4 regions of the Rhizobium sp. 25PS6 genome follow, and region 1 is predicted to be linked to each of the others. Evidence: predicted binding sites of a transcription regulator. Region 1 holds the regulator's gene; each other region holds the start of a gene.
What was found. The regulator PhoB, encoded in region 1, activates phosphate uptake and scavenging genes when phosphate is short. The targets are predictions, from matches to a motif close to TGTCATNNANCTGTCAT.
Positions count from the first base shown of each region.

Region 2: the regulator PhoB is predicted to act here: its motif matches at 5,205-5,221, upstream of RWK44_RS19900 (esterase-like activity of phytase family protein).
Region 3: the regulator PhoB is predicted to act here: its motif matches at 4,757-4,773, upstream of phnF (phosphonate metabolism transcriptional regulator PhnF).
Region 4: the regulator PhoB is predicted to act here: its motif matches at 2,325-2,341, upstream of phnC (phosphonate ABC transporter ATP-binding protein).

Region 1 is NZ_JAWDIV010000006.1:48,254-55,901, reverse strand. Features, by position in the region: gene argF (ornithine carbamoyltransferase) at 1-112, opposite strand, end outside; gene RWK44_RS10500 (aspartate aminotransferase family protein) at 160-1,359, opposite strand; gene RWK44_RS10495 (GcrA family cell cycle regulator) at 1,780-2,313, shown strand; gene phoB (phosphate regulon transcriptional regulator PhoB) at 2,586-3,269, opposite strand; gene phoU (phosphate signaling complex protein PhoU) at 3,417-4,130, opposite strand; gene pstB (phosphate ABC transporter ATP-binding protein PstB) at 4,175-4,990, opposite strand; gene pstA (phosphate ABC transporter permease PstA) at 5,006-6,328, opposite strand; gene pstC (phosphate ABC transporter permease subunit PstC) at 6,325-7,648, opposite strand, start outside.
Region 2 is NZ_JAWDIV010000013.1:129,459-137,106, reverse strand. Features, by position in the region: gene clpP (ATP-dependent Clp endopeptidase proteolytic subunit ClpP) at 1-92, shown strand, start outside; gene clpX (ATP-dependent Clp protease ATP-binding subunit ClpX) at 389-1,666, shown strand; gene lon (endopeptidase La) at 2,069-4,486, shown strand; gene hupB (DNA-binding protein HupB) at 4,693-4,968, shown strand; gene RWK44_RS19900 (esterase-like activity of phytase family protein) at 5,262-7,472, shown strand; gene RWK44_RS19895 (aldo/keto reductase) at 7,547-7,648, opposite strand, start outside.
Region 3 is NZ_JAWDIV010000009.1:83,325-90,972, forward strand. Features, by position in the region: gene RWK44_RS14640 (glucokinase) at 1-517, shown strand, start outside; gene RWK44_RS14645 (ABC transporter ATP-binding protein) at 665-2,452, shown strand; gene dapB (4-hydroxy-tetrahydrodipicolinate reductase) at 2,468-3,292, shown strand; gene RWK44_RS14655 (2,3-bisphosphoglycerate-dependent phosphoglycerate mutase) at 3,314-3,949, shown strand; gene phnF (phosphonate metabolism transcriptional regulator PhnF) at 3,989-4,726, opposite strand; gene phnG (phosphonate C-P lyase system protein PhnG) at 4,844-5,320, shown strand; gene phnH (phosphonate C-P lyase system protein PhnH) at 5,320-5,928, shown strand; gene RWK44_RS14675 (carbon-phosphorus lyase complex subunit PhnI) at 5,933-7,039, shown strand; gene RWK44_RS14680 (alpha-D-ribose 1-methylphosphonate 5-phosphate C-P-lyase PhnJ) at 7,036-7,648, shown strand, end outside.
Region 4 is NZ_JAWDIV010000009.1:91,068-98,715, forward strand. Features, by position in the region: gene RWK44_RS14680 (alpha-D-ribose 1-methylphosphonate 5-phosphate C-P-lyase PhnJ) at 1-168, shown strand, start outside; gene phnK (phosphonate C-P lyase system protein PhnK) at 165-941, shown strand; gene phnL (phosphonate C-P lyase system protein PhnL) at 968-1,675, shown strand; gene RWK44_RS14695 (DapH/DapD/GlmU-related protein) at 1,672-2,289, shown strand; gene phnC (phosphonate ABC transporter ATP-binding protein) at 2,408-3,250, shown strand; gene phnD (phosphonate ABC transporter substrate-binding protein) at 3,324-4,235, shown strand; gene phnE (phosphonate ABC transporter, permease protein PhnE) at 4,304-5,284, shown strand; gene phnE (phosphonate ABC transporter, permease protein PhnE) at 5,284-6,636, shown strand; gene RWK44_RS14720 (DUF1045 domain-containing protein) at 6,757-7,452, shown strand; gene RWK44_RS14725 (alpha-D-ribose 1-methylphosphonate 5-triphosphate diphosphatase) at 7,466-7,648, shown strand, end outside.

The DNA of each region.
Region 1 (7,648 bases):
TGTCGCCCGTGCCTGCCTTGAAGGCCTGCTTGCGGGTGAGCGCATCGTTCATGATCGTTCTGAGATCGGCGGATGTGACCGCCGAAAGATCGAGGAAGTGTTTAGGGCTCATATCGTCTACTTACCTGTACCTGTGCTGCGCCCGAAGCGGCAATTTCTTCAAGCCGTCTTCTTGACCTTGGAAGCGCGGATGCTCTCGGCGGCGCGCTCGACGCGGGCAAGGCCCTCGCGGGCTTCCTCGGCGGTGACCACGAGCGGCGGAAGAAGGCGGATGACGTTGTCGCCGGCGGGCACGCCGAGCAGATGGGCGGCGCGGATCGCCTGCAGCAGTTCGGCTGAGGGAACGGCAGCCTTGATGCCGAGCAAAAGCCCCTCGCCGCGCACGTCTTCGATCACATCGGGATAACGATCCTTCAGCGAGGCGAGACCCTGGCGGAAGACGAGTGCTACGTCGCGCACCTGCTGGAGGAAGCCATCGGCAAGGATGATGTCGAGCACGGCGCTGCCGACGGCCATGGCAAGCGGATTGCCGCCATAGGTCGAGCCATGCGTACCGGCCTTCATGCCGGAGGCGGCCTCTGATGTGGCAAGGCAGGCGCCGAGCGGGAAACCGCCGCCGATGCCCTTGGCGACCGCCATGATGTCGGGTGTGATGCCCGACCATTCATGGGCGAAGAGCTTGCCGGTGCGGCCGACGCCGGTCTGGACCTCGTCGAGAATCAGCAGCAGGCCGTTGTCGTCGCAGAGCTGGCGAAGCGCCTTCATGAACTCAGGCGTGGCGGGACGGACGCCGCCCTCGCCCTGCACGGGCTCGATGAGGATGCCAGCCGTCGCCTCGGTGATCGCGGCGCGGACCGCTTCGATGTCGCCGAAAGCCACCTGATCGAAACCTGGCGCCTTGGGGCCGAAGCCTTCGAGATATTTCTCCTGGCCGCCGGCGGCGATCGTCGCCAGCGTCCGTCCGTGGAAGGCGCCTTCGAAGGTGATGATATGGAAGCGCTCGGGATGGCCCTTGGAAAACTGATAGCGGCGCGCCGTCTTGATCGCGCATTCGAGTGCCTCCGCACCCGAATTGGTGAAGAACACCTTATCGGCGAAGGTGGCGTCCGTCAGGCGTTTTGCCAGACGCTCCTGTCCGGGGATCTCATAGATGTTCGACAGGTGCCAGACCTTGTCGGCCTGCTCCTTGAGTGCACCGACCACATGCGGATTGCTGTGGCCGACGGACGTGACGGCGACGCCGGCGCCGAAATCGAGATATCGCTCGCCACTTTCGGTGATCAGCCATACGCCCTCGCCTCGCTCGAACCGCAGCGGGGCACGAGAATAGGTGTCATAAAGCGGCGCGGCTTCAGCCATGGCGCGATCTCCATCAAAGTTGCCGGGCAATGACTCCGGCTAAGGAAACCAAGCCCGAAAAATCAAAAATGCCGCCTTGCGGCGGCGAGTGGCACTATTTCCTTTTCGCGCTGCAATGTCAACAAAACGGCGCCCTTAGCGCATGCAGCAAGGGTGTACAGCGGCATTTTCAGTCATCAACAGGCATTATTGCAGAAATGACACGCAGGGGCAGCAAGTTGGGGAAAACTACGAATTCGATTCATCCGGATTCATGCGACTCTTGTCACGGAGTCAGCCTCACACTAGGTTAAAGATCAATTACTAGACTGCATGCGGCGGAACTAGTCACCAAAATTGATCAAGCGTTTCTTGTTTCGGAGCTCCCGGGACAACGGTGAGGGATTCTGCCATCACCAACGCAAAAGGTGGAGACAGGGCATGAACTGGACAGACGAGCGGGTCGAGAAACTCAAGAAGCTTTGGGCCGAAGGACTGAGCGCCAGCCAGATTGCTGCGCAGCTTGGCGGGGTCAGCAGAAACGCGGTCATCGGCAAGGTGCACCGACTGTGCCTTCCCGGCCGTGCCAAGGCCGGCGGCACCAACACTGCGGCGCGAACGCCGAAGCGCAACACATCGGCGCCGCGCGCGCCGAACTACGCCTCCCGGATCACGACCCGCACCGTCACCCGCCAGCAGGGCGCGACGATGCTGAAGGAAGAGATCGAGATCGAAACGATCGAGGAAATGGAATACGTGCCGAGAGGCAATGTGGTGGTGCCGATTTCGCGCCGCCTCGGCCTGACGGAACTGACCGAACGCACCTGCAAGTGGCCGGTCGGCGATCCGCTGAAGGACGACTTCCATTTCTGCGGCTGCGAATCCCCCGACAATTCGCCTTATTGCGGCTATCACCAGAAGCTCGCCTACCAGCCGGTCAACGAACGCCGCCGGGCAGCGGCGCGGGCCAGCTGAACGCGGGCAACCATCGCCAGAATGTGGAAAACGGGCCGAGAGGCCCGTTTTTTTATGCGAGTGGATGGGAGCGCTCGGGCATCCGGATTGCTGGTAAGGTGTCCTCCGTCATGCTCGGCCTTGTGCCGAGCATCTGACCACCCCTACTACTTTTACCAAAAATCCTTTATTTTCAGATGCTTAATTTGGCGTACGCAGATCCTCGGCACAAGGCCGAGGATGACGTCGCAGGTTTTGCCAGGGCTTTGTCAGCAGGCTCAGAACGGAAGCCCTCAGGCTTCCATCGAGTAACCGGCGCCGCGGACTGTGCGGATGACGTCCTGCATGTTGGAAAAATTCAGCGCCTTGCGCAGGCGGCCGACATGGACGTCGACGGTGCGCTCGTCGACATAGATATCGTGGCCCCAGACGCCATCGAGAAGCTGCGAGCGGGAGAAGACCCGGCCCGGCGACGACATCAGGAATTCCAGCAGGCGGAATTCGGTGGGGCCGAGGCGGACTTCGCGGCTCTTGCGATGGACGCGATGGGTTTCGCGGTCAAGCTCGATATCGCCGCATTTCAGCACGGTCGACAGCACCTCGGGACGGGCGCGGCGCAGCATCGCCTTGACGCGGGCAACAAGTTCCGGGGTCGAGAAGGGCTTGACGACATAATCGTCGGCACCCGTCGATAATCCGCGGACACGCTCGCTCTCCTCACCGCGCGCCGTCAGCATGATGATCGGCAGTCGCTCGGTTTCCGGCCGCATGCGCAGGCGCCGGCAGAGCTCGATGCCGGAAACACCAGGCAGCATCCAATCGAGGATGAGAAGATCGGGCGTGCGCTCCTGAAGCCTCATCTCGGCTTCGTCGCCACGAAGGATGGTATCGACCTCGAAGCCTTCCGCTTCGAGATTGTAGCGAAGAAGCACGCTGAGGGCTTCCTCGTCTTCAACAACTGCAACTCTCGGGATCATGCGTGTCGGTCTCCTCGCGCATCATCCTTAAATCAGGGGTGATTTAAGCAATTCATCCTGCGCAAATTCAGAAATTGGCTGCGACCTCTTTGCGCGCCCCGGACGGGCGCGCACGCAATTGACTGGTCCGGCGACTGGCCCGGGCAGTTATTCCGTCACCGCGCCGACGGTGTTGGCGCTGTCGTCCTTCGGACGATCGCCTTCCGGCTGTGCGCCGGTCGTCATGTAAAAGATCGTCTCGGCGATGTTGGTGGCATGGTCGCCGATGCGCTCGATGTTCTTGGCGCAGAAGAGAAGATGCGTGCAGCTAGTGATGTTACGTGGATCCTCCATCATATAGGTCAGGAGTTCGCGGAACAGCGAGGTGTACATCGCGTCGATCTCGTTGTCGCGTTCACGGATCGCATTCGCCTTGTCGGCTGAACGATTGGTGTAGACATCGAGCACTTCCTTGAGCTGGACGAGCGCCAGCTCGGACAGATGCTCGAGGCCGCGGGCGAGCTTACGGGGAACGCCGGTGCTTTGGACGGCGATGACGCGCTTGGCGGTGTTTTTGCCGAGGTCGCCGACGCGTTCGAGATCGGCGGCGATGCGGATCGAACCCATGATTTCACGCAGGTCCGAGGCCATCGGCTGACGGCGGGCGATGGTCACGATCGCCTTGTCGCCGATTTCGCGTTCGGCGTGATCCAAGATCACATCGTCGGAGATGACCTTCTGCGCCAGCGCGGTATCGCCGTTGACGAGGGCGCGGACGGCTTCGCTGACCATCTGCTCGGCCAGGCCGCCCATTTCGGAAATCCGCCTGGACAGGAACTTCAGATCATCATCGTAGGCAGAAAAAATATGTGTCGATGCCATGGGGCTTTATCCTCGAATAACGGGAAGGCTTGGTGTCGCCAAAATCAACCGAAGCGACCCATGATGTAGTCCTGGGTGCGCGGATCGTCGGGATTGGTGAACATCTTGTCGGTGTCGTTCTCCTCGACGAGATTGCCGAGGTGGAACATGGCGGTGCGCTGCGAGACACGCGCGGCCTGCTGCATAGAGTGGGTGACGATGACGATCGTGTAGTTCTCGCGCAGCTCGTGGATCAGTTCCTCGACCTTGGCGGTGGCGATCGGGTCGAGCGCCGAGCAGGGCTCGTCCATCAGGATGACTTCAGGGCTGACGGCGACGGCACGCGCAATGCAGAGGCGCTGCTGCTGACCGCCCGACAGGCCGGTGCCGGATTCATGCACGCGATCCTTGACCTCGTTCCAGAGGCCGGCGCGCTGCAGGCTGGTCTCGACGATCTGGTCGAGATCGGCCTTCGACTTGGCAAGGCCATGGATGCGCGGGCCGTAGGAGACGTTTTCATAGATCGTCTTCGGGAACGGGTTCGGCTTCTGGAAGACCATGCCGACGCGGGCGCGAAGTTCGACGACGTCGATATCGGGATCATAGACATCGTCGGTATCAAGCGTGATCTTGCCGGTGACGCGGCAGCCGTCGATCGTGTCGTTCATGCGGTTGAGGCACCGCAGGAAGGTCGACTTGCCGCAGCCGGACGGGCCGATCAGGGCGGTTACGGTGTTTTCGCGGACGTTCAGGTTCACATCGAAAAGCGCGCGCTTCTCGCCGTAGTAAACCGAGACATCCTTTCCGATCATCTTATAAGGGACGTTGCTCATCTTCTGATCCAGCGCCTTTTCAACTGCAGCTTCCGTCAGCATATTCATGATGTTTAACTCCGTTTACCAGCGGCGCTCGAAGCGACGACGCAAGAGGATGGCGCCCATGTTCATGACGATCAGGAACAGGAGCAGGACGATGATGGCACCCGAAGTACGCTCAACGAAGGCACGTTCTGCCTCGTTGGCCCACATATAGACCTGTACGGGCAGAGCCGTCGAGGGATCGAGCGGTGTCGTCGGCGCGTTGGCGACGAAGGCGACCATGCCGATCAGGAGCAGCGGCGCGGTTTCGCCGAGCGCGTGCGCCAGGCCGATGATCGTGCCGGTCAGGATGCCCGGCATGGCGAGCGGCAGCACATGGTGGAACACCATCTGCATCTTCGAGGCGCCAAGACCGAGTGCTGCGGCGCGGATCGACGGCGGCACGGCGCGCAGTGCCGCACGCGTCGCGATGATGATCGTCGGCAGGGTCATCAGCGTCAGCACCAGGCCGCCGACCAACGAGGCCGAGCGCGGCAGGCCGATGAAGTTGATGAAGACGGAAAGACCGAGCAGACCGTAGACAATCGAAGGGACCGCGGCGAGGTTGTTGATATTGACCTCGATCAGGTCCGTCAGCTTGTTCTTCGGCGCGAACTCCTCGAGATAGATCGAGGCGGCGACGCCGATCGGCAGAGCGAGCACGAGCACAATCAGCATCAGGTAGAGCGAGCCGATCAGGGCGACGCCGAGGCCTGCGGCCTCCGGACGGCTGGAATTGCCGTTGACGAAAAGGCCGGTGTTGAACTGCTTGTGGAGAGCGCCGCTCGCCTTCAGCTCGTTTATCCAGCCGATCTGCTTGTCGTTGACCTTGCGGTTCTTCTCATCGACCGAGAGGTCGATCTGGCCCTTGTTGGCGCTGTCGACATTGGCGTCGGCGAGAACCGTGACATTGACCGTCTTGCCGATGATCGACGGATCGGCCATCACCATATCGCGCAGCTGGATCGGCGCGCTCTTCGACAGCATGGCGGATGCATCGCGCACGTCGGGACGGCTCGAGGCATTGATGTTCAGCTGCTTGACGATCGCGTCACGCAGGAGAACCGGATAGTTGGCGGCGATCAGCGCCGAGGGATCGGTCGCACGCTTATTGTCGGGGTCGATCGTCTTCTCGACGAATTCGATCGGCAGGGTGATCGCCGTCTGCTGGAAGGCGGTGTAGCCTTTGCCGATCACCGTCCACAGCAGGATGAAGAGGAAGACGAGACCGAAGGTGATGGCGGCGATGCCATAGGCCTGGAACCGGCGCTCGGCGGCATAGCGGCGCTTGATGCCGATATCGCGGCGCGCTGGCGCCTTGGAAACGGTGGCGCCTGATGTGGGAGAAACAATATCCGTCATTCGTACTGCTCCCGGTATTTGCGCACGATGTAGAGCGCATAGATATTGAGGCAAAGCGTGATGCAGAACAGGGTGATGCCAAGGGCAAAGGCAACCAGCGTCTGCGGCGAGGTGAACTCTAGGTCGCCAGTCAGCTGATTGACGATCTTGACCGTCACCGTCGTCATCGGCTCGAAGGGATTGATCTGGATGCGGGCGGCCACACCGGCGGCCAGCACGACGATCATGGTTTCGCCAACGGCGCGCGAGGCAGTCATTAGCAATGCGCCGACGATGCCGGGAAGGGCTGCGGGCAAGACCACCTTCTTGATGGTTTCGGAGCGTGTGGCACCAAGACCGAGCGAACCGTCACGCAGTGACCGCGGCACGGCGGTGATGATATCGTCCGACAGCGAGGACACGTAGGGGATCAGCATGATGCCCATGACGATACCGGCCGTCAGAACGCTCTGCGCCTGAATGAAATTGCTGTAGTTGCCGGACAGAAGGCCGCTGACCTGGGCGGAAAAGTCGCGCAGGAACGGACCGACGGTGACGAGCGCGAAGAAGCCGTAGACGATCGTCGGAATGCCGGCGAGCACTTCCAAGAGCGGCTTGGCGACCCCGCGCACCTTCGGCGAGGCGTATTCGGCCATGTAGATGGCGGCAAACAGGCCGACCGGCACGGCGACCAGCATGGCGACCAGGCCGATATACATCGTGCCCAGCAGCAGCGGGATCAGGCCGAACTGACCGAAGGACGAGCTGCCGGCGCCGGCAAAGCGCGGATCCCAGACGGTGCCGAAGAAGAAGTCCATGGCGGGAACGGCCGCAAAGAAGCGGGCGGCTTCCGACAGCATGGAGAGCACGATGCCGATCGTCGTCAGAATGGCGATCGAGGAGGCGAGCAGCAGGCCCCAGAGCATGACGCGCTCGACCCGGTTGCGGGCGCGGAAGCGCGGAGCGATGGAGCGCAGCGCATAGAAGGCGCCGGCAACGGCCAGGATGAAGACGACCGCCGTCATGGCGATGCGGCTCGTCATGCTCATGGCGTTGAGCGTCCTGGCGGCGTCGACCATGTAAGGCAGCGGCTGGCCGGCGAGCGGCACGCCCTTTTCGAGGAGCTTGGCCTGCAGCGCAGCCGGATCGTTGCCGACCGCCGCAGTTTCATCCGAGGTCAGCATCGTCAGGCCGCGGGCGACCGTCGCCACCGTCGAATAGCCAAGATCCTGCTCGACCGAGACTTGAGCCTTGATGTCGTCAGGGAAAGTGCTGCGAACCGAAGACTGGATGATGCCGGGGCTGATGGAGAGCCAGAGGCCAAGGACGATGAGGGCGGGA
Region 2 (7,648 bases), on a different contig from region 1:
TCATGGATGCGGACGAAGCCCAGAGCTGGGGCGTGATCGACAAGGTTCTGACGTCGCGCCTCGAAATGGAAGGCGAGCAGGCTAGTAATTAATAGGGATGGTGTTTTCCTCGCCACAGTTCTATCCCATTTGTGATCGAACAAGGGCTTTCATCCGGCGACGAAGACGCTAATAGTAACTATTAATGCTATGTTGAATTTTTATGACATAGCATTCGGCATTCGAAGGGGAATTCGTTGCCGCCGGGGCCAGGACATGATTGGTTGGGCCCGGTTCGTAGCCCCTGAAGCCCTTCTCGGCAAAGGCTCCGGAAACGGAGTGCCGCCAGGAGCTGATAGAGTGGACCGCGATTTCGCCTTGAAATGCGGCGTGCTGGAAGGAAAGTGATATGAGCAAGGTCAGCGGCAGCAACGGCGGCGACTCCAAGAACACTCTTTATTGTTCGTTCTGCGGAAAGAGCCAGCACGAAGTCCGGAAACTGATTGCCGGACCGACCGTCTTCATCTGCGATGAATGCGTCGAATTGTGCATGGACATCATCCGTGAGGAAAACAAGTCCTCGATGGTCAAGTCCCGCGACGGCGTTCCGACGCCCCAGGACATCATCAAGGTCCTCGACGAATATGTCATCGGCCAGCGGCAGGCGAAGAAGATCCTGTCGGTTGCCGTTCACAACCATTACAAGCGCCTGGCGCATGCCTCCAAGAACGGCGAAGTCGAGCTGGCGAAGTCGAACATCATGCTCGTCGGTCCGACCGGCTGCGGCAAAACTTATCTTGCCCAGACGCTTGCCCGCATCATCGACGTTCCCTTCACCATGGCTGACGCGACGACGCTGACCGAGGCCGGTTATGTCGGCGAGGATGTCGAAAACATCATCCTGAAGCTGTTGCAGTCGGCCGACTACAACGTCGAGCGTGCACAGCGCGGCATCGTCTACATCGACGAAGTTGACAAGATTTCGCGCAAGTCCGACAACCCGTCGATTACCCGTGACGTCTCGGGCGAGGGCGTGCAGCAGGCGCTGCTGAAGATCATGGAAGGCACGGTCGCTTCCGTTCCGCCGCAGGGCGGCCGCAAGCACCCGCAGCAGGAATTCCTGCAGGTCGACACGACGAACATCCTGTTTATCTGCGGCGGCGCTTTTGCCGGCCTCGACAAGATCATCTCTGCCCGTGGCGAGAAGACCTCGATCGGCTTTGGCGCTAGCGTCAAGTCGCAGGATGACCGCCGCGTCGGCGAGGTTCTGCGCGAACTGGAGCCTGAAGATCTGGTCAAGTTCGGCCTGATCCCTGAGTTCATCGGCCGCTTGCCGGTCCTGGCGACGCTCGAGGACCTCGATGAGGACGCGCTGATCCAAATCCTGTCCGAGCCGAAGAACGCGTTGATCAAGCAGTATCAGCGCCTGTTCGAGATGGAAGACGTGGAATTGAACTTCCACGAGGACGCTCTTCGCGAAATCGCCCGCAAGGCGATCGTGCGCAAGACCGGCGCCCGCGGCCTTCGCTCGATCATGGAGAAGATCCTGCTCGACACGATGTTCGAACTGCCGACGCTGGAAGGCGTGCGCGAGGTCGTCATCTCCGAGGAAGTGGTGCGCGGTTCGGCCCGTCCGCTTTACATCTATGCCGATCGCCAGGAAGAAAAAGCCAACGCTTCGGCGTGACCTTTACCGCTTTCGCGTGATTATTTTGGGGGCTTGCCATAGGCAGGCCCCTTTCTATTTGAAAAACCATGCGAGGCACTGTTAGTATTTGCCCGTGGGAACCGAAATTGCCTTTGCCGATGTTGCGCAAGGGATCGTGCTTGGCAATGATGCAATGATTCCGTAAGCCTCTTGCTGGCGTTTGTATTTTAGCCGGGTCGGAAGTGGTAAGCGCCGGTCCAGCCACGCGCTTCATAGTGTTGGCGTTCCGTTGTAATAAAGCTGTCACATCCGAGGGACGCGGGCGTTAGCGTGGCTTGAAAAGCATAGTTAGAACCTCCACTTGTAGCAACAAGTGAGTGCCGGCCGGTCCCAAGCGGCCGTGCAGAGAGCCCGGCAACGGGACGATGGAAAGGACATAAAATGACGAAGAAAACGTCTGTAGCGAGCAGCACTGCCTACCCTGTTCTGCCCCTGCGCGACATCGTGGTTTTCCCGCATATGATCGTGCCGCTGTTCGTCGGACGGGAAAAGTCGATCCGTGCGCTCGAAGAGGTCATGGGTTCCGACAAGCAGATCATGCTGGTGACGCAGATCAACGCCAGCGACGACGATCCGGATCCTTCCGCGATCCACAATGTCGGCACCGTGGCGAACGTGCTTCAGCTCCTGAAGCTGCCCGACGGCACCGTGAAGGTTCTCGTCGAAGGCCGCGCCCGCGCCGAGATCGACACCTATACCAGCCGCGAGGATTTCTATGAGGCGCTCGGCCATGTGCTCGAGGAGCCGCATGACGATCCGGTCGAACTGGAAGCTTTGTCGCGTTCGGTCGTCTCCGAATTCGAGAGCTACGTGAAGCTCAACAAGAAGATTTCGCCCGAAGTGGTTGGCGCCGCCAGCCAGATCGATGACTATTCCAAGCTCGCCGATACGGTCGCCTCGCATCTGTCGATCAAGATCACCGAGAAGCAGGAGATGCTGGAGACCACCAGCGTCAAGCAGCGCCTCGAAAAGGCCCTCGGCTTCATGGAAGGCGAGATCTCGGTTCTGCAGGTCGAGAAGCGCATCCGCTCGCGCGTCAAGCGCCAGATGGAGAAGACCCAGCGCGAATACTACCTGAATGAACAGATGAAGGCGATCCAGAAGGAACTCGGCGACGGCGAGGAAGGCCGCGACGAGATGAGCGAACTGGAAGAGCGCATCTCCAAGACCAAATTGTCCAAGGAGGCCCGTGAAAAGGCCGATGCGGAACTGAAGAAACTGCGCCAGATGAGCCCGATGTCGGCGGAAGCCACCGTCGTGCGCAATTATCTGGACTGGCTGCTTGGCATTCCCTGGGGCAAAAAGTCGAAGATCAAGGCAGATCTCAACAATGCCGAGAAGATCCTCGAAGCCGATCACTTCGGTCTCGACAAGGTCAAGGAGCGCATCGTCGAATATCTGGCCGTGCAGGCCCGCGCCGCCAAGATCAAGGGCCCGATCCTCTGCCTCGTTGGCCCTCCGGGCGTCGGCAAGACCTCGCTCGCCCAGTCGATCGCCAAGGCGACCGGCCGTGAATATGTCCGCATGGCGCTTGGCGGCGTTCGTGACGAAGCCGAAATCCGTGGTCACCGCCGCACCTATATCGGCTCGATGCCCGGCAAGGTGATCCAGTCGATGAAGAAGGCGAAGAAGTCCAACCCGCTGTTCCTGCTCGACGAGATCGACAAGCTCGGCCAGGACTATCGCGGCGATCCGTCCTCGGCCCTGCTCGAAGTGCTCGATCCTGCGCAGAACATGACCTTCATGGACCACTATCTGGAAGTCGAATACGACCTGTCGGATGTGATGTTCATCACGACGGCGAATACGCTGAATATTCCAGCGCCCCTGATGGACCGCATGGAGATCATCCGTATCGCCGGCTACACCGAGGATGAAAAGCGCGAAATCGCCAAGCGGCACCTGCTGCCGAAGGCCATCAAGGAACATGCGTTGCAGCCGGAAGAATTCTCGGTCAGCGACGACGCCCTGATGGCGATCAGCCAGCAATACACCCGCGAAGCCGGCGTCCGCAACTTCGAACGCGAATTGATGAAACTCGCCCGCAAGGCGGTCACCGAGATCATCAAGGGCAAGACGAAGTCCGTTCATGTGACGGCGGCCAACATCTCCGACTACCTGGGCGTCCCGCGCTTCCGCCACGGCGAAGCCGAGGGCGAGGATCAGGTCGGCGTCGTGACCGGTCTTGCCTGGACGGAAGTCGGCGGCGAGCTGCTGACCATCGAAGGCGTGATGATGCCTGGCAAGGGCCGCATGACGGTCACCGGCAATCTGAAGGAAGTCATGAAGGAATCGATCTCGGCAGCGGCCTCCTATGTCCGCTCGCGCGCCGTCGATTTCGGCATCGAGCCGCCGCGCTTCGACAAGAGCGACATCCACGTGCACGTGCCGGAAGGCGCAACCCCGAAGGATGGCCCCTCGGCCGGCGTCGCCATGGCAACCGCGATCGTCTCGATCATGACCGGCATCCCTGTGGACAGGCATGTGGCCATGACCGGTGAAATCACCCTTCGCGGCCGTGTGCTGCCGATCGGCGGTCTCAAGGAAAAGCTGCTCGCAGCGCTTCGTGGCGGCATCAAGAAGGTGCTGATTCCGGAGGAAAACGCCAAGGACCTGGCGGAGATTCCTGATAACGTGAAGAACAACATGGAGATCATCCCGGTATCCCGCATGGGCGAGGTGATCAAGCATGCGCTGATCCGACGGCCGGAGCCGATCGAATGGGACGGCACGGTGGAAACGCCGGTCATCGCAACGGTCGAAGGCCTCGATGAGACAGGCGCAACCATAGCGCATTGAGTGGCCTTTGCCACATTTATGCCCAATTGGGACAAAACACGGAAAAAGGCTGGCGGAAACGCCAGCCTTTTTTGTGAAAACGTCATGTAGACGCTTGCTTTTCCTTGATTTGCAGGGCTTTTGGGTTTTCGGCGGGCCTGATGAAACCTATTCTGCGCCTAGCTTACTTTTGAGTCGTTTCATACCATTTAGAAAGGGGTGGAAACATGAACAAGAATGAACTCGTGTCCGCAGTAGCCGAAAAGGCAGGACTGACGAAGTCTGACGCGGCTTCCGCTGTTGACGCGGTTTTCGACGTTGTCCAGGCTGAACTCAAGAACAAGGGCGACATTCGCCTCGCGGGTTTCGGTAGCTTCACCGTTTCTCATCGTGCCGCATCGAAGGGCCGTAACCCGTCGACGGGCGCTGAAGTCGACATTCCGGCTCGCAACGTGCCGAAATTCACGCCCGGCAAGGGCCTGAAGGACGCCGTCAACGGCTGATCTGATATTATCCACCAGCCGGAAACGAGACCGGTTGTGCGGGATTTGAGAGGGGTTCGGCTTTGCCGGGCCCCTCTTGCGTTAGAGCATGATGCCGAAAAGTGTGAGCGGTTTTCGGACGACATCATGCTCTACTTTTTTGATTTAGATCCGGATGATTTTGGGCCGATCATGCGAAACGAGATGCGCCGGGAGCGCAAACCAGTCTGACGTGATCAGGTGCAAAATGCCGCATCTGTCATGCCTCTGTCATACCGCGCGCGCAGAAAACTCCTGTTTCGAATGTTCGACACATGGGGGATTTCATGACAATTTCATCGCGCAAGGCAGCGCTTGCTGCCGTGCTTCTCGCATCCGTCGCTTTTCCGGCCGCGGCCGAACCAGTTTTCAACCGCATCGCCTCCTTCCCGGTTGCGGCGAACCTGCCTGTTGATAAGGACAAGCTTTCGGTGAGTTCCGCCGAAATCATCACCGCGACCGACGACGGCAACACGCTGATCTATAGCGACAGCCCGCTCGGCGCGATCGGCTTTATCGACATTACCGATGCCAAGGCCCCGAAGGCCGGCGGCGCGCTGATGATGGGCGGCGAGCCGACTTCAGTCACCTCGAGCGCCGGCAAGGCGCTCGTTGCCGTCAACACCTCCGAAAGCAAGGCGAAGCCCTCGGGCCGTCTCGCGATCGTCGACGTGACGAGCAAGAAGATCGAAAGCACCTGCGATCTCGGTGGTCAGCCGGATTCGATCGCCCTCAACAAGGACAAGACGCTCGGCACCATCGCAATCGAAAACGAGCGCGACGAGGACGTCAATGACGGCAAGATCCCGCAGATGCCAGCCGGCGACCTCGTCGTCTTCCAGGTCAAGAATGGCACCGTCGATTGCGGCACTATCAAGCACGTGGCGCTGACTGGCCTTACCGGCGTCGCCCCGGAGGATCCGGAGCCGGAATTCGTCGCCTTCAACAGCCTGAACGAGATTGCCCTGACGCTGCAGGAAAATAACGAGATCGTCATCATCGACGCCAACACGGCTGAAGTGAAGACGCATTTCTCCGCCGGCAGCGTCGATCTCTCCGGCATCGACACCAAGCGTGACGGCGCCCTGAAATTCTCAGGCGAAGCCAAAGGCGTGCTGCGCGAACCGGACGCTGTGAAGTGGCTGGACGACAACCGCCTCGTCGTCGCCAATGAAGGCGACTACCAGGGCGGCTCGCGCGGCTTCACCATCTTCGACAAGACGGGCAAGCTTCTCTACGAATCGGGCGCCTCCTTCGAACGCGCCGTCGCCCATATCGGCCACTATCCGGAAAGCCGCTCGGGATCGAAGGGCGTCGAGCCGGAAGGCCTCGAAGCCGCCACGTTCGGCGGCATCAAGTATTTCTTCCTGCTCGCCGAACGTGCCTCGGTCGTCGGCGTTTTCAAGGATACCGGCGCTGATCCCGAACTCGTCCAGCTGCTGCCATCAGGCATTTCGCCGGAAGGCGCGATCGCCATTCCCGCCCGCAATCTTCTTGCGACCGCCAACGAGGTCGATCTCGGCAAGGACGGCGGCACGCGTTCGCATGTGATGATCTACGAGCGCTCGGAAGGCGAGAAGGCCTATCCGCATATCGTCTCAGCCGAGAAGGACGGCAATCCGATCGGTTTCGCAGCCCTTTCGGGTCTCTCCGCCGTTCCGGGCAAGCCGGGCATGCTCTACGCCGTCAGCGACAGCGTTCTGGGCTCGCAGCCGACGATCTATACGATCGATGCCAGCAAGAAGCCGGCTGTCATCACCGACGCCCTCGTTGTCAAGCGTGACGGCGCACCGGCCCAGAAGCTCGACATCGAAGGCATCGCGGCTGCCGCCGACGGCTCCTTCTGGCTGGCCTCGGAAGGCTACAGCGAGCGTCTCGTCCCGCACGCCCTCTACAACGTCAACGCCAAGGGCGACATTAAGGCCGAGATCGCCCTGCCGAAGGAGCTCGTCGCCAACGAAATCCGCTACGGCTTCGAAGGCGTGACCATTGTCGGCACCGGCGACGACACTACGCTCTGGATGGCGGTCCAGCGCGAGTGGAGCGACGACGAGAAGGGCTTCGTCAAGCTCGTCTCCTACAATCCGAAGAAGAAGGAATGGGGGGCCGTTCGCTATCCGCTCGACAAGACGGAAAGCGGCTGGGTCGGCCTGTCTGAGATTTCGGCACAGGGCGACAGCGTCTACATCATCGAGCGCGACAACCTCGTCGGCGATGCCGCCAGGCTGAAGAAGCTCTACAAGGTCGCGATATCGGACCTGAAGCCCGCCAAGCTCGGGGCCGAGCTGCCGGTCGTCAAGAAAGCCGAAGCCCATGACTTCCTCGGTGAACTGAAGTCTGCCACCAACGGCTATGTGCTGGACAAGCTCGAAGGCTTCACCTTCGACGCGTCGGGCAAGCCCTACGCGGTCACCGACAATGACGGCGTCAGCGACTCCTCCGGCGAGACCCTGTTCTTCCCGGTCGACCTGACCGCCACGAACTGAGCTTCTTATAATTACACGACAGAAAAATGGCCGGGCGAAAACCCGGCCATTTTTTGATTCGGAGTATTGGGCGTCTACCAGCGCTGATGCACATGCGGCGCGATCAGCCGCTCGTAGATCTCGCGCGTTGCCGCCATGACATCGGCTGACAGCGGCGCAAGGTCGGCGGCAGCCGC
Region 3 (7,648 bases), on a different contig from region 1:
CCATGTCGATCTCGGGCCGCGCAGCAAGCGCGATTATGAAATCTTCCCGCATATCGAGACGATCGAAGGCCGCGTTTCGGCCGAACAGATCCTGTGCGGGCGCGGCCTCGTCAACCTCTACCATGCCATTTGCGTGGTCGACGGCATCGAGCCGACGATGAAGGATCCCGCCGACATCACCTCGCACGCGCTTGCCGGCAGCGACAAGGCAGCCATAGAGACCGTCTCGCTGTTTGCCACCTATCTCGGCCGCGTGGCGGGCGACATGGCGATGGTGTTCATGGCGCGCGGCGGCGTCTATCTCTCAGGCGGGATTTCGCAGAAGATCATCCCGGCGCTGAAGAGGCCGGAATTCCGCATCGCCTTCGAGGACAAGGCGCCGCATACGACGCTGCTTCGCACTATCCCGACCTATGTGGTGACGCATCCGCTGGCGGCGCTTGCCGGGCTTTCCTCCTATGCGCGCATGCCGGCGAATTTCGGCGTCTCGACGGAAGGCCGCCGCTGGCGGCGCTAACCCCGGCATGCAAGGCAATAGAGCGTTCTTGGCGCGTCCCATCCGGACGCGCGGCGCTCTAGCCAAACCGGTCCCAACTCTTTATAGACCCCGGCAAAAGTGCGTGTCGCCCTCGCGGGGCGCTTGGCCCGAGACAGGAAACCCTATTTGGAAGCGGCGGAAAGCAGAACGCAGAGCGTCAGCAGCGATACCGTAACCGGCATCCTGAAGCGCATCATCGCTGAAAACGGCCGCGACCATCTGTGGGGCTATGTCTTTGCGATCGCCTGCCTCATCGTGGTGGCGCTTTCGACGGCGTTCACCGCCTGGATCATGCGGGCAATCATCGACGAGGCCTTCGCCAATCGGCGCGCCGACGTCGTCTGGATCATCTGTCTTTCGATCTTCATCGCCTTCGTGCTGCGCGGTTTTGCGAGCTATGGCCAGGCGGTGGCGCTTTCCAGGGTCGGCAACGATATCGTCGCCCGTTACCAGCGCCGGCTCTATGCGCATCTGATGACGCTTTCGGTCGGCTTCTTCAGCGAGGCGCGCTCGGCCCATATCGCCGCGCAGGTGAGCCAGAACGTCAGCGGCATCCGCGACGTGCTCAACCTGACGATCACCTCGACGGTGCGCGACCTGCTGACCTTCGTTTCGCTGCTCGCCGTGATGATCATCCAGGATCCGCTGCTCAGCCTTGCCGTGTTCATCATGGCGCCGCCGCTACTCTATGCACTGCGTTATGTTTCCAAGCGGCTGCGCTCGGCGACCCGCGAGGCCGTGCATCTGAACAGCCATGTTCTCGGCGCCATGCAGGAGACGATCCAGGGCATCGCCATCGTGAAAGCCTTCACGATGGAAGAAGAACTGGAACGCAAGGTCAACAAACTGATCAAGGGCGCCGAAAGCCGGGCGAACCGGATTGCCCGGCTTTCCGAACGCACCTCTCCGCTGACGGAAAGCTTCGCAGGTTTTGCCGTCGCCAGCGTGCTTGCCTATGCCGCCTACCGCTCGATCTACTTCAATGTGCCGCCGGGCGCCTTCTTCTCCTTCGTCACGGCGCTGCTGCTTGCCTATGACCCGGCCCGCCGGCTTGCCCGCCTGCAGGTTCAGATGGAGCGTGCCGTCGTCAATGCGCGGATGATCTATGAACTGCTCGACATGGAACCGCGCCAACGGGACCTGCCGGATGCCCGGCCGCTGACGGTGACGCAGGCAAGGATCGAATTCCGCAATGTTTCCTTCGCCTACGGCAATGAGAGCGTGCTCAGCGGCGTCAGTTTCACCGCCGAGGGCGGCGCGACCACAGCGCTGGTCGGTCCCTCCGGCGCCGGCAAGTCCACCGTCATCAGCCTCATTCCGCGCTTCTACGATCCGCGCGAGGGCGAAATCCTGATCGACGGACAGGACATCGCCCACATCACCAAGAAGTCGCTGCGCCAGCAGCTCGCCTATGTCTCGCAGCAGCCCTATCTGTTCGAGGGCACGATCCGCGACAATATCCGCTATGGCCGGCCGGAAGCGACCGATGCCGAGGTGGAAGAGGCGGCCCGGCTTGCCTATGCGCATGACTTCATCTCGGCACAGCCGCAGGGTTACGAGACACCGGTCGGCGAAAACGGCGTGACGCTTTCGGGCGGCCAGCGCCAGCGGCTATCGATCGCGCGCGCTTTGGTGCGCAATGCGCCGATCCTGCTTCTCGACGAGGCGACCTCGGCCCTCGACACCGAATCCGAGGCGGCCGTGCAGAAAGCGCTCGACGAAGCGATGAGCGGACGCACCGTCGTCGTCATCGCCCATCGGCTTTCGACCGTGGTGCGGGCCGACAAGATCGTCGTCATGCAGCAGGGCCGCGTCGTCGAGGAAGGCAATCACGAGACGCTTGCGAAGGTCAGCGACGGTCTTTACGCTCGCCTCAACAACCTGCAGAGGCCTTCGGCCTCCGATTCAAACTGACCTGGTGAGACTGACATGAGCGATGCTGCGATGAAACTGGTGGTGGTTGGCGCAGCAGGACGCATGGGGCAGACGCTGATCCGGCTCATCCATTCCATCGAGGGCGTGAGGCTGCATGCCGCGGTCGAGCGCGCCGGCTCGCCCTTCGTCGGCAAGGATGCCGGCGAGATCGCCGGTCTCGGCCCGACCGGTGTCACCATCGGCGACGATCCGCTCAACGCTTTTCTCGATGCCGAAGGCGTGCTCGACTTTACCTCGCCTGCCGCAACGGTAGAATTTTCAGGCCTTGCCGCGCAGGCCCGCATCGTCCATATCATCGGCACGACGGGCTGTTTACCCGACGACAATGCCAAGATCGCCGCGGCGGCGCGCCATGCCCGCATCGTCAAGTCGGGCAATATGAGCCTCGGGGTCAATCTGCTCGGCGTGCTCGCAGAGCAGGCAGCGCGTGCGCTTGATCCTGATGACTGGGATATCGAGATCCTGGAAATGCACCACAAGCACAAGGTGGATGCGCCGTCCGGCACCGCCCTTCTCCTCGGCGAGGCCGCGGCAAAGGGGCGCGGCATCGATCTTGCCTCGCAATCGGTCCGGGTGCGCGACGGCCATACCGGCGCCCGCGAGGCGGGCACGATCGGCTTTGCGACGCTGCGCGGCGGCTCCGTCATCGGCGAACATTCCGTGCTTTTTGCCGGAGAAGGTGAAATCGTCACCCTGTCGCACAGTGCGGCCGACCGCTCGATCTTTGCGCGCGGCGCCATCAAGGCCGCCCTTTGGGCGCGCGACAAGAAGCCGGGTCTCTATTCCATGCTCGACGTGCTCGGGCTTTCTTCCTCATAACGATACTACGGAGGCATATTCATGAGCGGTACCCTCGTCCTCGTTCGCCACGGCCAGAGTGACTGGAATCTGAAGAATCTCTTCACCGGCTGGAAGGATCCCGATCTGACCGAGCTCGGCATCCAGGAAGCCAATACAGGCGGTGCGGCGCTCGCCGAATACGGAATCAAATTCGACGTCGCCTATACCTCGGTGCTGGTGCGTGCGCAGCACACGCTGAAGCTCATCCTCGACAAGGTCGGCCAGCCCGATCTCCCGACGATCCGCGACCAGGCGCTGAACGAGCGCGACTACGGCGACCTCTCGGGCCTCAACAAGGACGATGCACGCGCCAAATGGGGCGAGGAACAGGTGCATATCTGGCGCCGCTCCTATGACGTGCCGCCTCCCGGCGGTGAAAGCCTGCGTGACACCGGCGCCCGCGTCTGGCCCTACTACCTCACAGAAATCCTGCCGCGCGTGCTCAGGGGCGAGAAGGTGCTGGTTGCCGCGCACGGCAATTCGCTGCGCTCGCTTGTCATGGTGCTCGACAAGCTCACCCGCGAAGGCGTGCTTGCCCTCAATCTCGCGACCGGCGTGCCGATGGTCTACACGCTGAAGGCGGATTCCACCGTCGCTTCCAAGGAAGTGCTCGGCGATATGTCGGGCGCACATTGATCTCAGCTGATCTTTCCCCGCTTCGGCGGGGAAAGGCGCTTAATTCTCGATGGTGAACTGTACCCGGTCGGCCGCGAAGCGGCTGACCGAATATTGCACCGGCACACCCTCAAGATCGGTATTCATCGCCTTGGCGATCAGAAGGATCGCGCCGGGGGTGAGTTCTAAGTCGGCCATATCGGCCGCACTGGCATGGGCGGCCGTCACCTCGGTCGTGGCGCGCACATAATCCGGCAGGCCGAGTTCGGCGAAAGCCTTGGTGATCGATTCCCCCGTCCGGTAAGCCTCACCGATACCGGCAAAGCGCTTGGCGGGAAACCAGCTCGTCGCCCTTGAAACCGGCCGCTTATCTGCCTGGCGCAATGTTTCCAGGCGGATCACCTGATCTCCTTGCTTCAGGCCCAGCCAGCGGGCGATCTCGGCACTCGCCTCCTCCTTCGCCTCATCGAGCAGAAGGCCTCGCATTTCACGGGCCTGATCGCCGATGCCGGCGGTGAAGCGCGTGCGCCTGGTGATCGGGAAATTCAGCCGCTCCTTGCGCTCGATCAGCGTGCCGCGGCCTTGTACCGCACGGACGATCCCCTCCTGCGCCAATGCCGCCAAAGCGCTGCGCACCGTATGCCGGTTGACGCCGAATTGCAGCGCCAGCATGGTTTCCGGCGGTACCATTCCCGTTTCGTCATAGGCTCCGGTGCTGATCGCCTCGCGAATCCGATCGGCGATCTGGCGCCAGAGCGCCACGCCGGTTTGCCTTTGCACCTGCTTCAATCCCGCCATTCCACCCCTGCCCACCCATTTAACTCGCGATGTCACACGCTTGTCACGACATCGATTTAGAGCTAAGTGTATCTTGTATAGTTGTCTATATCAATAGACATTTTAAGGGAAGCGGCGATGATATCAGCGGACAGGACAGACGCTGCGTCACAGACGGCATCCGGGCGCAAACGCGCCGCCGATCTGCTGGCGCGGGCGGAGCGGGGCGAACTTCAGGCGGTCTTCGATGCATTGCCGGAAAAGCCTGTGGCCCATCCGGTGCGCGGACCGGAGACCGGGCTGGTGATGGTGCGTGGACGCATCGGCGGCGGCGGCGCTCCCTTCAATCTCGGCGAAGTGACCGTGACGCGGGCGACGGTCCGGCTCGGCTCCGGTGCGGTCGGTCATGCGCAGGCGCTCGGCACCGACCGCGAGAAGGCCCGGCTTGCGGCGATCTTCGACGCGCTCTGGCAGGAGGAGGCGACGAAGGATTTCGTCGAACAGGCACTGCTTTTACCGATCACTGAGCGGATCGCCGATGCCGAACGCCGCAAGGCGGACGAGACGGCGGCAACCCGCGTCGATTTCTTCACCATGGTGCGGGGAGACAACTGATGGGCCTGAAGACAGAAGCTCTGACCGGCGGCTTTGCCGAGCCGGTCTTCCATGCCCAAAGCGTCTTCAAGATGCTGATGGACGGCATGGCCCGCCCCGGCACGATCCAGACGGTTCAGCCCGACGTCGCTCCGCCGGCGCCGCTCGGCATCGCCGCTGGCACGATCGCGCTGACGCTTTGCGACCACGACACGCCCGTCTGGCTTTCCCAGGGACTGGCGAGATCCGCCGTGCCGGAGTGGCTCGGCTTCCATACCGGCGCGCCGCTGACGACCGAAAAGGCCGAGGCGCGCTTTGCTTTCACCGAGGCTGGCACCGCACTTTCCTCCTTCGGCCTCTTTGCATCAGGTACGCAGGAATATCCCGACCGCTCGACGACCCTCGTCATCGAACTCGCCGAACTCGAGGGCGGCCGCATGCTGACGCTGATGGGTCCCGGCATCCAGAGTGTAGCGGAGATGGCGCCGGTCGGCCTGCCGGAGACCTTCCTGCGGCTCTGGACGGAGAACCGTGCGCTCTTTCCGCGCGGCGTCGACATCGTGCTGACGGCGGGTAAACGCTTCCTCTGCCTGCCGCGCACCACCAAGATCACAGCAACGGAGATCTGAGCTCATGTATGTTGCCGTCAAGGGTGGCGAGGCCGCCATTGCCAATGCCCACCGCCTGCTCGCCGACCGCCGCCGCGGCGATCGTTCGCTGCCGGCGATCGGCATCGACCAGATCGTGGCGCAGCTGGCACTCGCCGTCGACCGCGTCATGGCTGAGGCTTCGCTTTTCGACCGCACGCTCGCAGCCCTCGCCATCCGCCAATCGCGGGGCGACATGATCGAGGCGATCTTCCTGCTGCGCGCCTACCGCACGACGCTACCGCGTTTCGGCTATTCGAAGCCGCTCGACACGGCTGATATGACGATCGAACGCCGCATCTCGGCGACCTACAAGGATTTGCCGGGCGGCCAGCTTCTTGGGCCCACATTCGACTATACCCATCGCCTGCTCGATCCCTCGCTGCTTTCGGATGAGGCGGTGGAAACGCCCGCTCAGCGCCCCGCCGAGACCGGCCGCGTCATGCGCGTCTCCGAGATCCTCGGCGAGGAAGGCCTGATCGAGGCTGACGGCGACATGCCGGAAGATCACGAGATCGGCGACCTGACCCGCGAGCCGATGGAATTTCCGATGACCCGGGATCTCCGCCTGCAGGCGCTTGCCCGCGGCGACGAGGGCTTCCTGCTGGCGCTCGGTTACTCCACCCAGCGCGGCTATGGCCGCAATCACCCCTTCACCGGTGAAATCCGCATCGGCGACGTCGAGGTGGAATTCGACGTGCCGGAACTCGGTTTCGCCGTCTCGCTCGGCACGATCCAGATCACCGAATGCCAGATGGTCAACCAGTTCAAGGGTTCGGCCAAGGCACCGCCGCAATTCACCCGCGGCTACGGCCTGGTCTTCGGCCAGAGCGAGCGCAAGGCGATGGCGATGTCGCTGGTCGACCGGGCGCTTCGTGCCGAAGAGCTCGGCGAGGACATCACCGCGCCGGCCCAGGACGAGGAATTCGTCATCTCGCACTCCGACAACGTCCAGGCGACGGGCTTCGTCGAGCATCTGAAGCTTCCGCATTATGTGGACTTCCAGGCCGAACTCGATCTCGTCCGCCGCATGCGCCGCGAATTCGAAGCCGCCCGCAACGGTGGCGAAGACATGAAGGAAGCCGCCGAATGACCGATCTGGCCAGCTACAACTTCGCCTATCTCGACGAACAGACCAAGCGGATGATCCGCCGCGCCATCCTGAAGGCGATCGCCATTCCGGGTTACCAGGTGCCCTTCGCCTCGCGCGAAATGCCGATGCCCTATGGCTGGGGCACCGGCGGTGTGCAGGTGACGGCCTCGATCATCGGACCTGATGACGTGCTGAAGGTCATCGATCAGGGCGCCGACGACACGACCAACGCCGTTTCGATCCGCGCCTTCTTCCAGAAGGTCGCTAATGTCGCGGTGACGACGCATACCAAGGATGCGACGATCATCCAGACGCGCCACCGCATTCCCGAGGAAAAGCTTAGGCTCGGGCAGGTGCTCGTTTACCAGGTGCCGATCCCCGAGCCGCTACGTTTCCTCGAGCCGCGCGAGACCGAGACCCGCAAGATGCATGCGCTCGAAGAATACGGCCTCATGCATGTGAAGCTCTACGAGGACATCGCCCATAACGGCCGCATTTCGCGGACCTACGCCTACCCGGTGAAGGTCCATGGCCGCTATGTCATGGACCCGTCGCCGACGCCGAAATTCGACAATCCGAAGATGCACATGTCGGAGGCGCTGCAGCTCT
Region 4 (7,648 bases), on a different contig from region 1:
TTCGACAAACCCTGCGCCCTTTGCGGCGCCGAGGACGTCTATCTCGACGAAGTGGTTCTCGACGATAAGGGCGGGCGGATGTTTGTCTGCTCCGATACCGATCATTGCGAAGACCGCCGCGAGCACGGCCATGTCGGCGAGATGCTGGCCCGGGAGGCTGCAGAATGAGCGACACCCCGCTTCTCAAAGTCCACGACGTTTCGAAATTCTACGGCAACCGCATCGGCTGCCGCGACGTCTCCTTCGAACTCTGGCCCGGCGAAGTGCTCGCCATCGTCGGTGAATCCGGCTCCGGCAAGACGACGCTGCTCAACTGCCTCTCCACCCGGCTGCTGCCGAGCACCGGCAGCGTGGAATATCACATGCGCGACGGAAGCTACCGCGATCTCTATCGCATGAACGAGGCCGAGCGACGTTTCCTGATGCGCACCGATTGGGGCTTCGTGCATCAGAACCCGGCCGACGGCCTGCGCATGACCGTTTCTGCCGGCGCTAATGTCGGCGAACGGCTGATGGCGATCGGCGACCGGCACTACGGCAAGATCCGCGCTTCGGCGATCGACTGGCTCGAACGCGTCGAGATCGACGCCGACCGCATCGACGACCAGCCGCGCGCCTTTTCGGGCGGCATGCGCCAGCGATTGCAGATCGCCCGCAACCTCGTCACCGGCCCGCGCCTCGTTTTCATGGACGAGCCGACCGGCGGCCTCGACGTCTCGGTGCAGGCGCGCCTGCTCGATCTCGTGCGCGGCCTCGTCAACGATCTCGGTCTCTCGGCCATCATCGTCACCCACGATCTCGCCGTCGCCCGCCTTCTCTCGCACCGGATGATGGTGATGAAGGACGGCTACGTCATCGAACACGGGCTCACCGACCGCGTGCTCGACGACCCGCGCGAACCCTATACGCAGCTGCTCGTCTCCTCGATCCTGCAGGTCTGAGGTCGGAAACCAAGGAAGAACAAATCATGGCAACGCCCCTCGTCGTTTCCGAAGTCTCGAAGAGCTTCACCATGCATCTGCGCGACGGCATCAAGCTACCTGTCGTCTCCGATGTCGCCTTCTCCGTCGCATCGGGCGAATGCGTCGTGCTCGGTGGCCCATCGGGCATCGGCAAGAGCTCGCTGCTCAAGATGATCTACGGCAATTACGCCGTCGACACCGGCCAGATCCTCATCCGCCACGACGGACGTATCGTCGATCTCGCCTCCACCGATCCGCGCACAGTGCTCAACGTCCGCCGCAATACGCTCGGTTATGTCAGCCAGTTCCTGCGCACCGTGCCGCGCGTCGCGGCGATCGACGTGGTTGCCGAACCGCTGGTGGCACGCGGCGAGGACGCCGTCACGGCACGGGAAAAGGCGGGCGCCCTGCTTGCCAGGCTCAACCTGCCGGAAACGCTCTGGCAGCTTCCGCCCGCCACCTTCTCCGGCGGCGAGCAGCAACGCGTCAATATCGCACGCGGCTTCATCACCGAGCACACGATCCTGCTTCTCGACGAGCCCACGGCCTCGCTCGATGCCAGGAACCGTGCCGTCGTCGTCGGCATGATCGCGGAAAAGAAGAAGGCGGGTGTGGCTCTTCTCGGCATCTTCCACGACGAAGAGGTGCGCGAAGCCGTCGCCGACCGCATCCTCGACGTCCAGCAGTTCTCACCCAGAAAGATCGCTGCATGAGCCGCAAGCTTGGCATCGAGCCGTACTTTCATGAGACGGCATCCGTCAGCGATTCCACTTTCGGGCGCTATACGGAGGTCTCTGAACGCTGCCGCATCAGCGAGGCCACGTTCGGCGACTATTCCTACATCATGCAGGATGGCTCCGTCTGGTGTGCGACGATCGGCAAGTTCGTCAATATCGCCGCCGCCGTGCGCATCAACGCCACCAACCATCCGACCTGGCGCGCGACACTGCATCATTTCACCTATCGCGCCGCCGACTATTGGCCGGACGGCGACGTGGAGACGGACTTCTTCGCCTGGCGGCGCGCAAACCGCGTGACGATCGGCAACGACGTCTGGATCGGCCACGGGGCGACGATCCTGCCCGGCGTCAACGTCGGCAACGGCGCGGTGATCGGAGCCGGCGCCGTCGTCTCAAAGGACGTCGCGCCCTATACGATCGTCGGCGGGGTGCCGGCCAAGCTCATCCGCGAGCGCTTTCCAAGAGAGGTCGGCGAACGGATGGACAGGCTTTCCTGGTGGGACTGGGAGCATGACCGGCTGCGCCAGGCGCTCGAGGATTTTCGCAACCTGGACGCGGAAGATTTCCTGTCCCGCTACGGCGGTTAAAACCCCCGATATGGGAGCGAAGAATTGTGACAGGACTTACACAAATATGACATGCGAGGTTCATCAAGCGGGACTAATGCGATGCTGATTAAGGCATGGATTGCAAGGGAAGAGCATGATGTTCGAGCTGAAGAATGTCACACGTCGTTTCGGAAAAAAGCTCGCTGTCGATTCCGTCACGCTCGCCATTCCCCAAGGCCAGATGGTCGGCATCATCGGCCGCTCCGGCGCCGGCAAGTCGACGCTGCTGCGCATGATCAACCGCCTTCAGGAGCCGAGCTCCGGCTCCGTTCATTTCGCCGGCGTCGAGGTCTCCGGGCTTCGCGGCCAGGCGTTGCGCAACTGGCAGCGCGACTGCGCGATGATCTTCCAGCAGTTCAACCTGGTGCCGCGCCTCGACGTTCTCACCAATGTCATGCTCGGCCGCCTCAATCATCGCTCGACGCTTATGAGCCTGCTCAACATCTTCACCCGCGAGGAACGCGTGCATGCCATCGCGGCACTCGAACGCCTCGGCATCGAGCAGACGGCGCTTCAGGCAGCCGGCACGCTTTCCGGCGGCCAGCAGCAGCGCGTGGCGATCGCCCGCGCGCTGATGCAGAACCCGAAAATGGTGCTCGCCGACGAGCCGATCGCCTCGCTCGATCCGCTGAACGCCAAGATCGTCATGGATGCGCTGCGCGATATCAACGAGCGCGAGGGCATCACCGTCATCACCAACCTTCACACGCTCGACACCGCCCGCAACTATTGTGAGCGCATCGTCGGCATGGCCGGCGGCCGCGTCGTCTTCGACGGCAAGCCCTCGGAGCTGACTGCCGAAGCGGTGAAGGAAATCTACGGGACGGACAAGGACGGCGCCGGCATCGACGAAACGATGACCTCAACCAGCCTCGAATCCAAGCGTCGCGCCGAGGATATCTCATCCGGCAGGGTGGCCAAAGCAGCCGCCGTGCACTGACCCGTTTCCGGCCGACGGGACAACGGTCGGAAAAATAACTGACAAACAAACCATGTCACAAAAGGAGACTTCCATGTCTGCATTCCGCAAGATCCTGATGGCAACCATCGCCGTCGCCGCCCTCGCCGGCAATGCTGCTGCCCAGGACGTCAAGGTCCTCCGCATCGGTCTCGATGGCGGTGAAAACGAAGCCGACCAGGTTCGCCGCACCGAGTGCGTCAAGCCGGGCCTGATCGCTGCCACTGGCGTTTCTGAAGTTCAGCTCTTCCCGTCGCCGAACTACAACGGCGTCATCCAGGGTCTCCTTGGCGGCACGATCGACCTCGCCGTCATGGGCGCCGCCTCTTACGCCGCGATCTATATCAAGGATCCGAACGCCGTCACTCCGGTCCTGACCACCAAGCAGGCCGACGGTTCGACCGGATACTACTCGATCATGGTTGCCCGCAAGGATTCCGGCATCAAGACGCTCGCCGACGCCAAGGGCAAGAAGCTCGGCTTCGCCGATCCGGACTCTACCTCCGGCTATCTTGTTCCTAACGTTGCCCTTCCGAAGGACACCGGCGCTCCAGTCAAGCAGTACTTCTCTGAAACCGGCTTCGGCGGCGGCCACGAGAACCTGGTTCTCGGCGTTCTCGACAAAAAGTTCGACGTTGGTACCACCTTCGGTTCCGGTCAGGGCGACTGGGCGCAGGGCTATTCCTCCGGCAACCTGCACCAGATGGTCACCAAGGGCCTGCTCGACATGGACGATATCGTCGAAGTCTGGAAGTCGCCGCTCATCCCGAACGGTCCGCTGATGGTTTCCCAGAAGCTGCCGGCCGACGTCCAGAAGAAGGTTACCACCTACTTCGCCGAACTGCCGAAGACAGACAAGAGCTGCTTCGAATCGTTCACGGGCGGCGGCTACGTTGATTGGGCGCCGGTCGACCAGAGCTTCTACCAGACGATCATCGACGCCCGTAAGGCCGTTATCGGCGGCTGATCCTCAGTCTGAACAGTCTTGCGGCGGCATCATGATGATGCCGCCGTTTTCCAAGAAGGAAGCCACATATGGCGCACTCGGCCGGCGCGGACTCTCTGAGCGGATTGCAGGAGGGCTCCCGCACCATCCTCGATCATTATCAGAGCCAGGTTCGAACGCGGCGGATCTATACCGTCGTTTCAATCGTGGTCTTCCTGATCATCCTCGGCGCCTCGCTCGACTTCGCCAACAGCGCCAATTCGGGCAAGTTCTTCGAGCGCCTTCCCTATTTCTTCGACTTCATGAAGAGCTTCGTGCCGGACAGTCCGCTGGAGATCTTCCGCGCCATGTTCGACCTGCCGTCGCCCTTCTCCGATGGTTCGATCAAATACGACTATACAAGCGACCGCGTCTGGATCACCGATAGTTTCTACATCCCGAATTTCTTCTACCAGCTCGCGATCACGCTCAACATCGCCATCGTCTCCACCATTCTCGGTGCGAGCGGCGCGTTCTTGCTCTGCTTTTTCGCTTCCACCAATCTGGTCGGTGCAGGCGTGACGCGCTGGGTCGTGCGGCGCATCATGGAAATCATGCGCGCCTTCCCGGAAATCGTCGTCGCCGGTCTTCTCGCCGCGATCCTGTCGATCGGTCCGATTTCAGCGATCATCGCGGTATGGGTCCATACCGTCGGCGCGCTTGGGAAGCTGTTCTTCGAAGTCGTCGAGAATGCCGACATGAAGCCGGATGAAGGGCTGCGCGCCGCCGGCGCCAGCTGGCTGGAGCGTGTGCGCTTCGCGATCCTGCCGCAGGTGTTGCCGAACTTCGTCTCCTACACGCTGCTGCGGACTGAGATCAACGTGCGCGCCTCGACTATAATCGGCGCCGTCGGCGGCGGTGGCATAGGTGAGGTCTTCAGTCTGTCGATCGGACGCGACCATGCTGCCAAGACCTATGCGATCATCATCCTGCTGCTGATCACCGTCATTTGCGTCGACCAATTCTCCGCCTGGCTGCGCCGCCGGCTGATCGGCAAGCAGTCCTTCGAATTCGGACAGGGAGCAGCCTGATGTCCTCGGTTCCGACGATCAACGCCGCCGAGCGCGAACGACTGCTTTCCGCCTATCCGGACGTCTTCCATCGCAGCTTCATGCAACGCTGGGGTCTGCTCCTCATTTCAGCTGCGGTTTTCATTTATCTTGCCTTCTGCTTCGCGTTCTTCAACGTCATCCCCACCTTTGTGAACGGCAACTGGGACCGTGCTGCGATCTATGTCCAGGACTGGTATTCCTGGCGCGCCCAGCCGCGCCTGCGTTTCCAGAACGATCAGGTCGTCCCCCAATGGACGAGCCGCCGCCAGTATCCCGAGGGCGCCGATATCAACTGGCTGAAGCCCAATGCCGACAGCAGCCGATACACCGTCATCTTCGGTGGCGACGAGGACCGCATGGAAGTGACGCCGAGCCGCGTCGACCTCTATATCGGCGGCAAGCTCTATCCCGTGACCGTCACCCGCGATCGCGCCTCCCTGCCGGCCGATGCGCCTGCCCAGATGGAGCAGGACGACAACAAGGTGATCGTCTATTACGGCTTCGCGGGACAGGCGGAAATCCGTACCAGCCAGGTCTATGTCCAGCGCCGCTTTCTCGGCTGGGCGAACTTCTTCTTCGATACGCAGTCGCCCTTCTGGGGCCGGAACCTGCCTGAGGTGGTCGGCCTGATGTTCTCCGGCGAACGGCTCGATCCCAATCAGTCCAATGCCTCGCTGGCGTTGGACAACTTCCTGAACAACGCAAGCTGGCAGCATGGCGACATCCTGTCGAAGTTGATGCAGACGCTGGTCATGGCCTTTGTCGGTACGCTCTTCGGCACGCTGGTCGCTTTCCCGCTTGCCTTCATCGCCGCGCGCAACATCACGCGGAGCCGCGCTGCGAACTGGGGCACGAAGCGGCTCTTCGATTTCCTGCGCTCGATCGACATGCTGATCTGGGCGTTGTTCTTCACCCGTGCCTTCGGCCCAGGGCCGCTTCCGGGCATCGCGGCGATCTTCTTCACCGATACGGGCGCGCTCGGAAAGGTATATGCCGAAGCGCTCGAGAACATTGACGACAAACAGCGTGAGGGCGTGAGATCGGTCGGTGCGACACCGGTGGCCGTCCAACGCTACGGCGTCATCCCCCAGGTCCTGCCGGTGTTCATCTCGCAATCGCTCTACTTCTGGGAATCGAATACCCGCTCGGCGACCGTCATCGGCGCCGTCGGTGCGGGCGGCATCGGCCTCAAGCTGCTCGAATCCATGAAGACCAATTCGGACTGGGACAAAGTCGCCTATATGGTCCTGCTGATCCTCCTCGTGGTCTTCGCCTTCGACAACCTCTCGAATGCGCTGCGTTCGCGCGTGATGGGAAAAAAGGGCCACTGACGAATTGACGCCATCATCATTCTGTCACGGAAATCTTTTAGCCGGGAGCCTGCTTGCGGTTCGCCGCCAAATCACTGCACAGTGCGCTCCCCCGTTTGGACGATCCCCAGGATAAAAGCCTTGCGCTACGCTCTCTATTTCTCGCCGCCGAAGGATGATCCCCTGACCGGCGCGGCCTCGTTCTGGCTCGGCCGCAATGCCTTCACCGGCGAGACCTATCCTGCACCGGAACATGAGCAGCTGGGTGCTGCAGAACAGTTCGAGCTGACCGCCGACCCCCGCCGCTACGGCTTTCACGCCACGATCAAGGCGCCGTTCTCACTCGCCTCCTCCGTCACCGAGAAGGATCTCATGGCCGTTGCCGAGGATTTTGCCCAGCGCACGCAAGCCTTCGAGATTCCTGAACTTGTGCTTGGCCAGCTCGGCCGTTTTTTTGCCCTCGTTCCCGGTTCTCTTCATCAACCGCTTCAGGATTTCGCCGCGAAGGTGGTAAGGTCGTTCGAGCCGTTCCGCGCAGCACTTTCCGAGGCCGATATGACGCGGCGCAACCCGGAGAAGCTCAGCGACAGCCAGCGCGCCCATCTGCAACGCTGGGGTTATCCTTACGTCATGGAGGATTTCGGCTTTCACATGACACTGAGCGGCCAGGTGCCCGAGACACGCGCCGCGGTGATGAAAGCGATCCTGACCGAGCGCTTTGCCGATTTCACCGGCCGGCCGCTTTCGATTTCCGGCCTTGCCGTTTTCATCGAGGAGACGCGCGGCGCCCCATTCAAAGTTCATTCCTGGCTGCCGCTTGCCGGCGCCAAAAGCTGAAAGACCTGACGCCATGAGCAAAGAGACCGTGTTTTCCAACGCCCGCATCGTTCTCGAGGACGACATCCTCTCGGGCTCGATCCTCATTCGCGACGGGAAGATCGCCGATATCTCCGAGGGCAACTCGGTAGCCGGCGAAGATTTTGAAGGCGACTACATCATTCCCGGCCTTGTAGAGCTGCACACCGACCATCTC